4 regions of the Franconibacter daqui genome follow, and region 1 is predicted to be linked to each of the others. Evidence: predicted binding sites of a transcription regulator. Region 1 holds the regulator's gene; each other region holds the start of a gene.
The links. Region 1 encodes PurR, which represses purine synthesis genes. Its sites were predicted from a motif close to CANGCAAACGTTTGCNTG; they were not measured.
Positions count from the first base shown of each region.

Region 2: a site for PurR is predicted at 1,545-1,562, ahead of gcvT (glycine cleavage system aminomethyltransferase GcvT). Genes of this name have one in related genera too.
Region 3: a site for PurR is predicted at 1,640-1,657, ahead of purL (phosphoribosylformylglycinamidine synthase). Genes of this name have one in related genera too.
Region 4: a site for PurR is predicted at 1,672-1,689, ahead of IEX01_RS03410 (amino acid aminotransferase). Genes of this name have one in related genera too.

Region 1 is NZ_BMKJ01000001.1:1,096,263-1,099,455, reverse strand. It holds gene IEX01_RS05255 (MFS transporter) at 1-405, opposite strand, end outside; gene cydH (cytochrome bd-I oxidase subunit CydH) at 667-756, opposite strand; gene purR (HTH-type transcriptional repressor PurR) at 1,051-2,076, shown strand; gene punR (DNA-binding transcriptional activator PunR) at 2,093-3,004, opposite strand; gene punC (purine nucleoside transporter PunC) at 3,113-3,193, shown strand, end outside.
Region 2 is NZ_BMKJ01000002.1:401,850-405,042, reverse strand. It holds gene gcvH (glycine cleavage system protein GcvH) at 1-334, opposite strand, end outside; gene gcvT (glycine cleavage system aminomethyltransferase GcvT) at 358-1,455, opposite strand; gene ubiI (FAD-dependent 2-octaprenylphenol hydroxylase) at 1,877-3,079, opposite strand; gene ubiH (2-octaprenyl-6-methoxyphenyl hydroxylase) at 3,091-3,193, opposite strand, start outside.
Region 3 is NZ_BMKJ01000005.1:31,143-34,335, reverse strand. It holds gene purL (phosphoribosylformylglycinamidine synthase) at 1-1,553, opposite strand, end outside; gene mltF (membrane-bound lytic murein transglycosylase MltF) at 1,822-3,193, shown strand, end outside.
Region 4 is NZ_BMKJ01000001.1:719,274-722,466, forward strand. It holds gene IEX01_RS03405 (MBL fold metallo-hydrolase) at 1-374, shown strand, start outside; gene IEX01_RS03410 (amino acid aminotransferase) at 419-1,609, opposite strand; gene IEX01_RS03415 (porin) at 1,794-2,903, opposite strand.

The DNA of each region.
Region 1 (3,193 bases):
AAACATGGTTGCTACCGCGCTCGCTTGCTTATGTTTCGGCACCACGCTTGCCGCCACGACGGACCCCAGCCCAAAGAAAGCGCCATGGTTGAGGCTGGTGAGGATGCGCGACGCCAGCAGCGTGCCGTAATCCGGCGAAATGGCCGAGAGGACGTTGCCGACGGTAAAAATCGCCATCAGGAAGATAAGCGCGTTGCGGCGCGAGCGGTGCGATAGCAGCAGCGTCATCAGCGGCGCGCCAACCATCACCCCTATCGCATAGGCGCTAATCAACATGCCAGCGGCGGGTATAGACACATCAACGCCTTTCGCGATAACCGGCAGCAACCCCATTGGCGAGAACTCGGTGGTGCCGATACCAAAAGCGCCAATCGCCAGCGCCAGTAAAGGAAAATTAACTCTCATGCAAAACTCCAGACAAAACGAGAGAGCGTCAGCGGCGGTTGCGCAACTGACAAGAACGGAATGCCAATCAGCATGTCAGATATAGCTTTGGGACAGAAGTCACAAGAATCGCAAAAGATATTTGCGATTTTGTTAAGGGTGTAGCTTTTTTGTTATTTGCTAATGATTACCCGAACGGGCAATAAAAGAAAGGACAACGTGGGGATTTATAAGGAAAAATGATGAGGAGAGGGAAAGTTAACCCCTCTCCCGACAAGCGAATCAGTGCATTACCGCCGTCAGCGCCGAAGCCACAATCAGACCCAGCACAACGACGGTGGTGACCAGCGAAAATTTCAGTTCGGTACTCATTTGTTCTCCTTTTTAACCCTACAAAAAGCGGGTGCGCTTCATTTTTACATAGTCCAACGCAAAAATCCTCTTTGATTTAGTCTGATATGCGTTTTCCCTCTTCCCCTTTTGCGCAAGATCGGCCAAAATTCTCGGCTAATTTATTATGTACCGGCCATTACCCCCCTCTCCTTCCAGCCGAACTGGCTTTTCCCGGCCTGATGCAACGTTTTCGTTGCCGCAAGGGGGTAGCGTAGGCAAACGTTTAACCAGCGTTTTTTCAGGAAGTTAGGGCATGGTCTGGAGTGACAACTAATGGCAACAATTAAAGACGTCGCGAAGCGAGCAAACGTTTCCACTACAACTGTATCACATGTAATTAACAAAACCCGTTTTGTCGCGGAAGAGACGCGCAACGCGGTATGGGCGGCAATTAAAGAACTGCACTACTCGCCGAGCGCCGTGGCGCGCAGTCTTAAGGTTAACCACACCAAATCCATCGGTCTGCTTGCGACCAGCAGCGAGGCGCCCTATTTCGCAGAGATCATCGAAGCGGTGGAAAACAGCTGTTTCGCCAAGGGTTACACGCTGATTCTTGGCAACGCTCATAACAACCTGGAAAAACAGCGCGCTTACCTGTCGATGATGGCGCAAAAACGCGTCGACGGCCTGCTGGTAATGTGCTCCGAATACCCGCAGTCGCTGCTCAGCATGCTGGAAGAGTACCGTCACATTCCTATGGTGGTGATGGACTGGGGCGAGGCAAAAGCGGATTTCACCGACTCGGTAATCGATAACGCTTTCCAGGGCGGATATATCGCCGGGCGCTATTTAATCGAACGCGGTCATCGCGAAATTGGCGTTATCCCGGGGCCGCTTGAGCGCAACACCGGCGCGGGCCGCCTGGCAGGCTTTATGAAGGCGCTGAAGGAAGCGATGATCTCAATGCCGGAAAACTGGATTGTCCAGGGCGACTTCGAGCCGGAATCGGGCTACCGCGCCATGCAGCAGATGCTTTCGCAGCCGCATCGCCCCACCGCAGTCTTTTGCGGCGGCGATATCATGGCGATGGGCGCGATTTGCGCCGCCGACGAGATGGGGCTGCGCGTACCGCACGATATTTCTATTATCGGCTATGACAACGTGCGCAACGCCCGTTATTTCAGCCCGGCGCTGACCACTATTCATCAGCCGAAAGAGACTCTCGGCCAGACGGCGTTCAACATGCTGCTGGACCGTATTGTCAACAAGCGTGAAGAGTCGCAGACCATTGAAGTCCATCCGCGTCTGATTGAGCGCCGCTCCGTGGCGGACGGTCCCTTCCGCGACTATCGCCGCTAATCCTGCCGGGGGCCGGTTAATCCGGCTCCCGCAACCACTCCCGGTTCAACGTCTCACTGTCGCCTAAATAATCCAACAGCCACTGCAACGCCGGAGAGGCGTCGTTTTGCCGCCACGTCAGGCAACAGGCGGCGTCCGGGAACGGGTTTTCCAGCATCAGCGCCCGCCACTCGCCGCGTTTAAGCCACGGGCGCGCGAAATGCGACGGCACCATGCCGACGCACAAACCCGCGCTCAGGCAATCCGCCGCTGAAGGCCAGTCCGGCACAATCACCCGACGCTGGTTATCCAGCAGCCAGGTAATGCGCTTGGGCAGCGAACGCGACGTATCCTCCAGCACCAGCGAGGGCCATTCGCGCAGCTGGTCGTCACTAAGCGGCGCGTTCTGTTGCGCAAGAGGGTGCTGGCTTGCCACCACGCAATGCCAGCTCAACATGCCCATATCCCTAAATGCATAGCGGCCGCCTACCGGAATCGCCTGCGTCGCGCCAATCGCCACCTCCACACGTTCATCCGCCAGCGCGTCCCAGACGCCATTGAAAACCTCCTGAGAAATTTTCAGTTCGACATCGTTAAAATGCCGATAGAAATCCAGCACCAGCTGGCGGGTGCGTTCGGGGCGGACAATGTTATCGACAGCGATAGAAAGCTGCCCGCGCCAGCCGTTGGCTATTTGCTGGCACTGTTGACGCGTGATCATCATTTTTTTGATAACAGAACGCCCTTCTTTTAAAAACCAGGCGCCGGCGGGCGTGAGCACTACGTCACGATGGCGACGTTCAAAGAGCGGCACCGCCAGCCATTCCTCCAGTTGTCGCACCGTATAGCTGACGGCTGAGGGTACGCGGTGCAACTCCTGGGCCGCCGCGCTGAAACTTCCGCTGCGGGCAACCGCATCAACCACTTCCAGAGAATATTCGGACCACATGTTATGCCTGCAAAATTTTTGAACGCAATCGCCAAATATTAGCGTTTCACATTGCAGGCTGCACTCTTTACACTCGCGGTCTTCGTTAAAGCGTCATAAGAGGAACCTATGCAACCCTCGAAAATTTTTCTTGTCTGGCTGGCCGGGCTTAGCGTGCTCGGCTTTCTGGCGACCGATATGTATCTGCCC
Region 2 (3,193 bases), on a different contig from region 1:
CGCTTTCGTCGCTGGCTTTGATCTTAAAGATCCAGCCTTCGCCGTACGGCGCGCTGTTCACCAGCTCCGGGGAGTCGCTCAGCGCGTCGTTCACCGCAACGATCTCGCCGCTCACCGGGGCGTAGATGTCAGAAGCCGCTTTAACCGACTCCGCGACGGCGCAATCATCGCCCGCCGCCACGGTCGCGCCCACTTCTGGCAGGTCCACAAACACCATGTCGCCAAGCAGTTCCTGCGCGTGTTCGGTAATGCCGACGGTGTAAGTGCCATCCGCTTCCTTACGCAGCCATTCGTGTTCTTTGCTGTACTTCAGTTCATTCGGCACATTGCTCATGCTTATTCTCCAGATAGCAAAACTTATTGGGCGACCGGCTTACCGGCGCGGACAAAAATCGGTTTAGTGACGTGGACAGGCATTTCGCGGTTGCGGATCTGCACAATGGCGGTATCGCCAATCCCCGCGGGCACGCGCGCCAGCGCGATGCTGTAGCCAAGCGTTGGGGAGAAAGAACCGCTGGTGATGACGCCTTCGCGCACGCGGCCCAGCTCATCGGTAAAGTGAACAGGCTGCCCGCCGCGCAATACGCCTTTTTCTTTCATCACGAGGCCGACCAGTTGTTCGGTCCCCTGCTCCCGCTGCGCTTCAAGCGCTTCGCGACCGATGAAGTCACGCTCCTGCGGCTGCCAGGCGATGGTCCAGCCCATATTGGCCGCGAGCGGCGATACGCCCTCGTCCATCTCCTGACCATATAAATTCATGCCCGCCTCCAGACGCAGCGTGTCGCGCGCGCCCAGACCGCAGGGTTTTACGCCCGCTTCCACCAGCTGCGCCCAGAAGCCTGCAGCGTTCTCATTCGGCATGGCGATTTCATAACCCGCTTCGCCGGTGTAACCGGTGGTGGCGATAAACAGCTCGTCCGCCTGAACGCCAAAAAACGGTTTCATGCCCGCGACCGCTTTGCGCTGCGCTTCGTTAAAGAGCGCGGCGGCTTTCTGCTGCGCGTTCGGGCCCTGCACCGCGATAAGCGACAGGTCGTCGCGCACCGTAACGGAAACGGCGAACGGCTCCGCATGTTCGTTAATCCACGCAAGGTCCTTTTCACGGGTGGCGGAGTTGACCACGAGGCGGAAATAGTCTTCAGCGAGGAAATAGACAATCAGGTCGTCAATGACGCCTGCGGAGGCGGTAAGCATGGCGGTGTAAAGCGCCTTGCCAGGCTGGGTGAGTTTGGCGACGTCGTTCGCCAGCAGGTAGCGCAAAAATTCCCGGGTGCGCTCGCCGCGCAGGTCGACGATGGTCATGTGCGAGACATCAAACATGCCCGCGTCGTTACGCACGGCGTGGTGCTCATCGATCTGCGAGCCGTAGTGCAGCGGCATCATCCAGCCGTGAAAATCCACCATACGTGCGCCACACTGAACATGCTGCTCATACAAAGGGGTCTGTTGGGCCATCTTTTCCTCGTTTTTCTGCCGGGTCGGTGATGGTTTTGGGCCTCTGACTGCCGCGCCCGCCATCTGTCGCCGACACCGATCCCGGCGTCGACGCAAACGTTACCTTTCGCCTGACGTTATCACCGAAATGGCGCGTAAACCATAAGGTGAGTTAAGTCATCACATTAGCTTATGACCAAAATGGGAAAGCTGCGCCACAGCGCTTTTAACTATTTACTAACGGAGCAGAGCGGATAAAGCAGATTTTAATCCTGAGCTTTTCGTTATTGCCCAGCAATAACAACCAAATCAGCGCAAGAATTGCCTTAAGAGAAAAAACGTGTGATGAGAAAAACTAATCCGAAAAAAGCGGTGAAATTAGAATATTTCAAATGAGTGAACACTCCTCTTTTCGTCCGTTGAAAAGAGAAGTGTGACGCAGTTAACGTAACCACTCCGGCAGATCGTGAAGGCCCATCGCCTGGCGCAGCAGTTGCGGTTTAACGCCGGGGAGCGAATCGGCGAGTTTCAGACCCACATCACGCAGCAGCTTTTTCGCCGGATTGTTGCCGGCAAACAGTTCGCGAAAGCCCTGCATGCTGGCGAGCATGACGGCCGCGCTGTGCTTGCGGCTACGCTCGTAGCGACGAAGATAAAGGTGCTGACCGATATCTTTGCCCTGCGCGAACAGGCGACGCAATTCGGCTATCAACTCCGCCGCATCCATAAAACCAAGGTTAACGCCCTGGCCAGCAAGCGGGTGAATGGTATGCGCGGCGTCGCCCACCAGCGCCAGCCGGTGCGCGGCGAACTGCCGTGCGTAACGGCCAGTCAGCGGGAAGACCTGCCGATCGCCTTCCACCTTCGTCAGCCCCAGGCGGTTATCAAAGGCCACGCATAGCGCCCGGTTAAACTCGTCTTCACTGGCCTGCTGCATGCGTTGCGCTTCAAGCGGCGGCAGCGACCAGACGATGGAGCACAGGTGCGGATCGCTAAGCGGCAGAAAAGCAAGAATGCCGTCGCCATGGAACGCCTGGCGCGCGACTGCGCCGTGCGGCTCCTCGGTGCGGATGGTCGCCACCAGCGCGGAGTGTTCGTAATCCCAGAACGTCAGCGGAATGTCCGCTTTATCGCGCAGCCAGGAGTTGGCGCCGTCGGCGCCCACCACCAGCCTTGCGGTGAGCATATTGCCGTCTTTCAGCGTCAGAAACGCCTCGTTCTCGCCCCACGCCACCTGCTGCAGTTCGGCAGGGGCCATCAGCGTAATGTCTTTGCCCTGCTGCGCCTTGTTCCACAGCGCCTGATGAATGACGTTGTTTTCGATGATATGACCGAGGTGCGTATAACCGTACCCCTTATCCTCAAAGGCGATGCGCCCGAAGCTGTCTTTCTCCCACACTTCCATGCCGTGATAGGCGCTGGCGCGCATTTTCAGGATATCGCGCCATACGCCCAGCTTCTCCAGTAACTTTTCACTGGCGGCATTGATGGCGGAGACGCGCAGCGAAGGCGGCGCATCGGCGGCCACGGGCTGCGGCGGCTGATGCTCCAGCACCGCCACGCGCAGGCCGCAGCCTTCCAGTCCGCAGGCTACCGCCAACCCCACCATGCCGCCGCCTACAATCGCCACATCTACGCTTTGCACATTCTTCTCCTTTAACGCGCAACCCAGCCAAGGGTGCGTTGCGCCAGCGCATCACGCGCCGGGGTAAATAGTTCCATCGCCATCAGGCCCAGATTACGCCCTACGACCAGCGGC
Region 3 (3,193 bases), on a different contig from region 1:
TCGCTCACCAGTTCCGGCATGGCGTTGGAAAGACCGCCCGCGCCGACATCGTGAATAAAGAGAATGGGGTTGGCGTCGCCAAGCTGCCAGCAACGGTCAATCACCTCCTGGCAACGACGCTCCATTTCCGGGTTGTCGCGCTGCACGGAGGCGAAATCGAGGTCAGCGTCCGACTGGCCGGAAGCCATCGACGACGCCGCGCCGCCGCCAAGGCCGATGTTCATCGCCGGGCCGCCGAGCACAATCAGCTTCGCGCCAGGCGGGATTTCGCCTTTTTTCACATGCTCGCCGCGGATATTGCCAATGCCGCCCGCCAGCATGATTGGTTTGTGATAGCCGCGCAGCTCTTCGCCGTTGTGGCTGGTCACTTTCTCTTCATAGGTGCGGAAGTAGCCGTTGAGCGCAGGACGGCCGAATTCGTTGTTGAACGCCGCGCCGCCAAGCGGCCCTTCGGTCATGATGTCGAGGGCGTTAACAATACGATCCGGCTTGCCGAAATCTTCTTCCCACGGCTGTTCAAAGCCCGGGATGCGCAGGTTAGACACCGAGAAGCCCACCAGCCCCGCTTTCGGCTTCGCGCCGCGCCCGGTGGCGCCTTCGTCACGGATTTCGCCGCCGGAGCCGGTCGCTGCGCCCGGCCACGGAGAGATAGCGGTCGGGTGGTTGTGGGTTTCTACCTTCATCAGGATATGCGCTTTTTCCTGATGATAGTCATAACGGCCTTTGTCGTGGTCGGCAAAGAAACGTCCCACCGCAGACCCTTCCATCACCGCCGCGTTGTCTTTATAGGCGGAGAGCACAAATTCCGGCGTCTTCTCGAAGGTGTTTTTAATCATTTTGAACAGCGACTTCGGCTGCTGCTCGCCATCGATCACCCAATCGGCGTTGAAGATTTTGTGACGGCAGTGCTCGGAGTTCGCCTGGGCGAACATATAGAGTTCGATATCGTTCGGGTTGCGCCCAAGTTTTGTGAAAGCGTCAAACAGGTAATCAATCTCATCTTCCGCCAGCGCAAGGCCCAGCCGCAGGTTGGCTTCCACCAGCGCGCCGCGCCCCTGAGCCAGCAGGTCGACGCTCTGTACCGGCGCCGGTTCGTGGTGAGAAAAGAGCGCCTGCGCCGCTTCCAGCGAGTCGAAAACGGTTTCCATCATGCGGTCGTGCAGCTCGTCGGCGACGGCCTGCCACTGGGCGGCGGTTAAGCCAGAAGCGTCAACATACCAGGCCACGCCGCGCTCCAGGCGCTTTACCTGGGCCAGCGCGCAGTTGTGCGCGATATCGGTCGCTTTGGAAGACCAGGGGGAGATGGTGCCCGGGCGCGGCGTTACCAGCATCAGGCGGCCCGTCGGGGCATGGCTGCTGAGGCTCGGGCCATATTGCAACAGCCGCTCAAGGCGGGCGCGCTCTTCGGCACCGAGCGGGGCGTCGAGGTCAGCAAAATGGACATACTCGGCGTAAATGTCGCTTACCGGAAGGTGTGCATCTTTGAAACGAGCCAGCAGTTTGTTAATACGAAATGCCGACAGAGCGGGCGAACCACGCAGAATTTCCATCATCAAGTCTCTCGTCTTCGAAGCGCCAGGGGGCACTTCAGTGGGCGCAAGGGGGAAAACGGGCGTCATTATAGAGAATCCCCGGCCCCGACGAAACCGTTTGCGTAGAAATAAAATCAGGCTTTTTTCCCATTGATTGCCCTGCCGTATCGCTCTAATTAGTTGCTATACATCGCTTTGTTACGCAAAATGCCGCTCAGTGTTCACCCCTTATAAGCGGTTTAATAACGATATTTTGCTGAGACCTGAGGCTGCGCAGAGAATTAACTAATTGAAAAAATTAAAGATTAATTATCTGCTCATCGGCATCGTTACTTTGCTGCTGGCAGTGGCGTTATGGCCATCCATTCCCTGGTTCGGTAAAACCGACAATCGCATCGCGGCGATTCAGTCGCGCGGCGTGCTGCGCGTAAGCACCGTTGTCACCCCGCTGACCTACAATCGCCAGGACGATAAAGTCTGGGGTCTGGATTATGAGCTTGCCAGCGCGTTCGCCGACTACCTGGGCGTGAAGCTTCAGGTTACCGTGCGCAAGAACATCAATCAGCTGTTCGACGACCTCGACAGCCAGCGCGCCGACATTCTGGCCGCCGGCCTGGTCTCCAACAGCCAGCGCAGCCAGAACTATCAGGCGGGCCCAACCTACTACTCCGTCTCTCAACAGCTGGTTTACCGCATGGGCAAACCTCGCCCGCGCACGCTGGCGGGCCTGACCGAAGCGCAGCTGACGCTTGCGCCCGGCCACGTGGCGGCGGACGACCTGCTCAACCTGAAAGCAAAAAAATATCCGGATTTGAGCTGGAAAGTGGATGATAAGCGCAACAGCGGCGAGCTTTTACAGCAGGTTGTACAGGGCAAGCTTGATTACACCATTGCCGATTCGGTCGCCATCAGCCTGTTCCAGCGCGTGCATCCGCAACTCGCCGTCGCGCTCGACATCACCGACGAGCAGCCGGTGACCTGGTTTAGCCAGCGCAGCAGTGATAACTCCCTTTCCGCCGCGCTGCTCGATTTCTTTAACCGCATTAACGAAGACGGCACCCTGGCGCGTCTTGAAGAGAAATACCTCGGCCACGGCGAAGGGTTTGATTATGTTGATACCCGTACTTTCCTGCGCGCTATAGACAATATCCTGCCGGAGCTGCAGCCGCTGTTTGAAAAATATTCAGGTGAGATTGACTGGCGTCTGCTGGCCGCTATTTCGTGGCAGGAGTCGCACTGGGATACCCAGGCGACCTCACCGACCGGCGTACGCGGGCTGATGATGCTAACTCGCAACACCGCCCAGAGTCTGGGGCTGACTGACCGACTGGATGCAGAGCAGAGCATCAGCGGCGGTGCGCGCTATTTGCAGGAGATGATGGCGAAAGTGCCGCAGAGCGTACCGGAAGAAGAGCGGATTTGGTTTGCGCTCACCGCCTATAACATCGGCTACGCCCATATGCTGGACGCCCGTGCACTGACGGCGAAGCAGAAAGGCAACCCCGATAGCTGGGCCGACGTGAAGCAGCGTTTGCCGCTGCTGAGCCAGAAGCCCTGGTACAGCAAAACGACCTATGGTTACGCGCGCGGTCATGAGGCTTACGCCTACGTGGAGAATATCCGTAAGTACCAGATTAGCCTGATGGGCTATTTGCAGGAGA
Region 4 (3,193 bases), 380 kb from region 1:
AGCAAAGCCGAATGTTCGGTCTGGATGAGTGCCAGCCGTTGACGCCGGACCGTTGGCTTAGCGAAAAGGATACGGTTAATGTTGGCAACATCACGTTACAGGTGCTGCATTGCCCGGGCCACACGCCTGGCCATATTGTCTTTTTCGACGAGAAATCGCGTCTGCTGGTTTCCGGTGATGTGATTTTCAAAGGCGGAGTAGGCCGCAGCGATTTTCCGCGCGGCGACCACGGTCAGTTGATTGACGCTATCAAGCGTAAACTGTTGCCGCTGGGCGATGATGTCACCTTTATTCCTGGACATGGCCCAGTGTCCACACTCGGCTACGAGCGTCTGCACAATCCGTTTTTGCAGGATGAACAGCCCGTCTGGTAATACAAAAAAGGCCGCGTAATGCGGCCTTTTTTATGCGTGCTCTCTTACAGTACAGCGACAATCGCTTCGCATAGCGGCGCCATGTTATCCGGCGTCATCCCTGCCACGTTCACACGACCCGACGCCACAGCGTAAACGCCAAACTCTTCGCGCAGACGCAGCACCTGCTCTTTGGTCAGGCCGCTGAATGAGAACATGCCGTTCTGTTTGGTGATGAAGCTGAAATCGCGGTCGGCGCCTTTCTCGGCCAGCGTGTTAACGAACAGCTGACGCATACGGTGAATGCGCTGACGCATGTCGGTCAGTTCCTGCTCCCAGATAGCGCGCAGCGCGTCGTTGCTGAGGATAGTTGCGACTACCGCCGCGCCGTGTGCTGGCGGGTTGGAATAGTTAGCGCGAATACAAGATTTCATCTGGCTGAATGCGCGGTCGGCGGTTTCCGCATCTGCAGTAACCAGCGTGCAGGCGCCTACGCGCTCGTTGTACAGGCCAAAGTTTTTCGAGAAGGAGCTCGCCACGATAAGCTCTTTGTGCAGCGCTGCAAACGCGCGCAGGCCTTCCGCATCTTCTTCCAGACCGCGGGCAAAGCCCTGATAAGCGAAGTCGAACAGCGGCAGCCAGCCTTTCTCAACAGAAAGCTTCGCCAGCTGTTCCCACTGATCCAGCGTCGGGTCGATACCGGTCGGGTTATGACAGCAGCCGTGGAACAGCACAACATCGCCCGCCTGTGCTTCCTGCAGGCTATTGATCAGCCCTTCGAAGTCCAGCGCGTGGTTCTGCGCATCGTAGTAAGCGTATTCACGCACTTCCAGGCCGGCGGAATTAAATACGCCTTTATGGTTCGGCCAGCTCGGGTTGCTTACCCATACGCGTTTTACGCTGGTGTTTTTAGCAAGAAAATCCGCTGCTACGCGAAGCGCGCCGGTGCCGCCTGGCGTTTGCGCCGTACGAGCGCGTTTATCATTGATAATGGCGCTGCCTTTGCCGAACAGCAACTCCTGGGTGCAGCGGCCGAATTCAGGAATACCGTCGATGCCGAGATAGTTTTTCGTGGTTTCGTTTTCCAGCAGATACTGCTCTGCTTTCTTAACGCTGGTCAGCACCGGCGTCTTGCCGGTTTCATCTTTATAAACGCCGATCCCTAAGTTGATTTTGCTGGGACGATCGTCGGCACGAAACAGGTCGGCCAGGCCCAGAATAGGGTCGGCAGGGGCGGCGGTAATATTCTCAAACATGACGGATTCCATTGTGATGTCAGAAGGGAAATTCGCTATCAGGTTAACGGGAGATTTACAAAATGCCAACCGTTTGCCCTGAAAAGTTAGCGGGATCGCAAAAGATGAACGTTTTTGCTTTCGCCCATAAAAAAACAGGGCCGAAGCCCTGTTTTTATGCACTGAACAATAAGTTGTTCGGCAATTAGAACTGATAAGTTACCGCTACGCCAACCTGGTCATCAGCGCCAACGCCGCCCAGGCCACCGCCATTCTGCACGTAAGCATCATCTTTATCGAGCAGGTTGATCAGGTAGTCAACGTAGATGTTGAAGTTCTTGTTGAAGTAATAAGTTGCGCCAACCTGAACAAATTTAGCCATGTCAGCATCTCCACCGCCAAAGGTGCCAGCTGCTGTCAGGTCTTTACCTTTGGTCTGAACGTAAGACACTGCCGGGCGCAGTCCGAAGTCAAACTGGTATTGGGCAACCAGTTCGATGTTCTGAGTTTTATTAGCGATACCCAGAACATCACCCTGATCGGTCATGTTGCGGGTTTCTGCATAGGTAGCAGCCAGGTAAATGTTGTTGGCATCATATTTGGTGCCCACTGCCCAGGCTTCAGCATTATCGCCACGGCCATCAGCTTTCTGACCGCCAGCCGGAGTTGTGGTACGGTTAGAGTTGCTGTAAGCACCGATTACAGAGAAACCTTCGCCAAAATCGTAGCCCAAAGAGTAACCTACGCCGTCGCCGTTCGCCTGAGCATAATCAGTGCGATCGTTTTTACCCTGGTACTGTACGCCGAAGTTCAGGCCATCAGCCAGACCGAAGAAGTTGCTGTTGCGGTAAGTCAGCAGGCCAGTGGAGCGACCAGTCATGAAGTTATCAGAACCACCCAGAGTGGTCATACCGGACCAAATCGGTGCCATGTCGGTGATAGCTTCAACATCGTAAACGATACCGTAGTTACGACCGTAATCGATGGAACCAGCATCGCCCATTTTCAGACCAGCAAACGCCAGACGCTGTTTGGTGGTGTTGGTGGTTTCCGGGTTGTTCGCCGTTACGCGGTATTCCCACTGGCCGTAACCGGTCAGTTGGTCATTGATTTGAGTTTCGCCTTTAAAACCGATCTGTGCATACGTGGCGTCAGCATTGTTTGTTTCACCTGTCGTTGTGAAATCGTGCTCACCAACTACTTTGCCGTACAGATCCAGTTTGTTGCCGTTTTTGTTGTAGATTTCTGCAGCGTTAGCTGCACCGGCTACCAGCAGGGCAGGGATTACCACTGCCAGAATATTGCGCTTCATCATTATTTATTACCCTCATTGGTTTTTATGAACACCTGCCACTGCCGTCAATAATTCTGTACGGAACTATTGATGAGAGTTTGGTGTCTTTCTGTGTCTGAAGGCATCTTTCCATTCATATTCACGTTTCGCTAGCCTGAAAGTGCTACAAATATCTAAAATCAGTAACAAAAAGAAATATTGTGTAAGAATTTGTGTATTTTTGGGAACTTTGTGAACCACCTCAAATTTCATTCTTTAGGTGAATGGTTTTTGTGCATTCATTATCTATATATATGAATTGCTTATAGTTA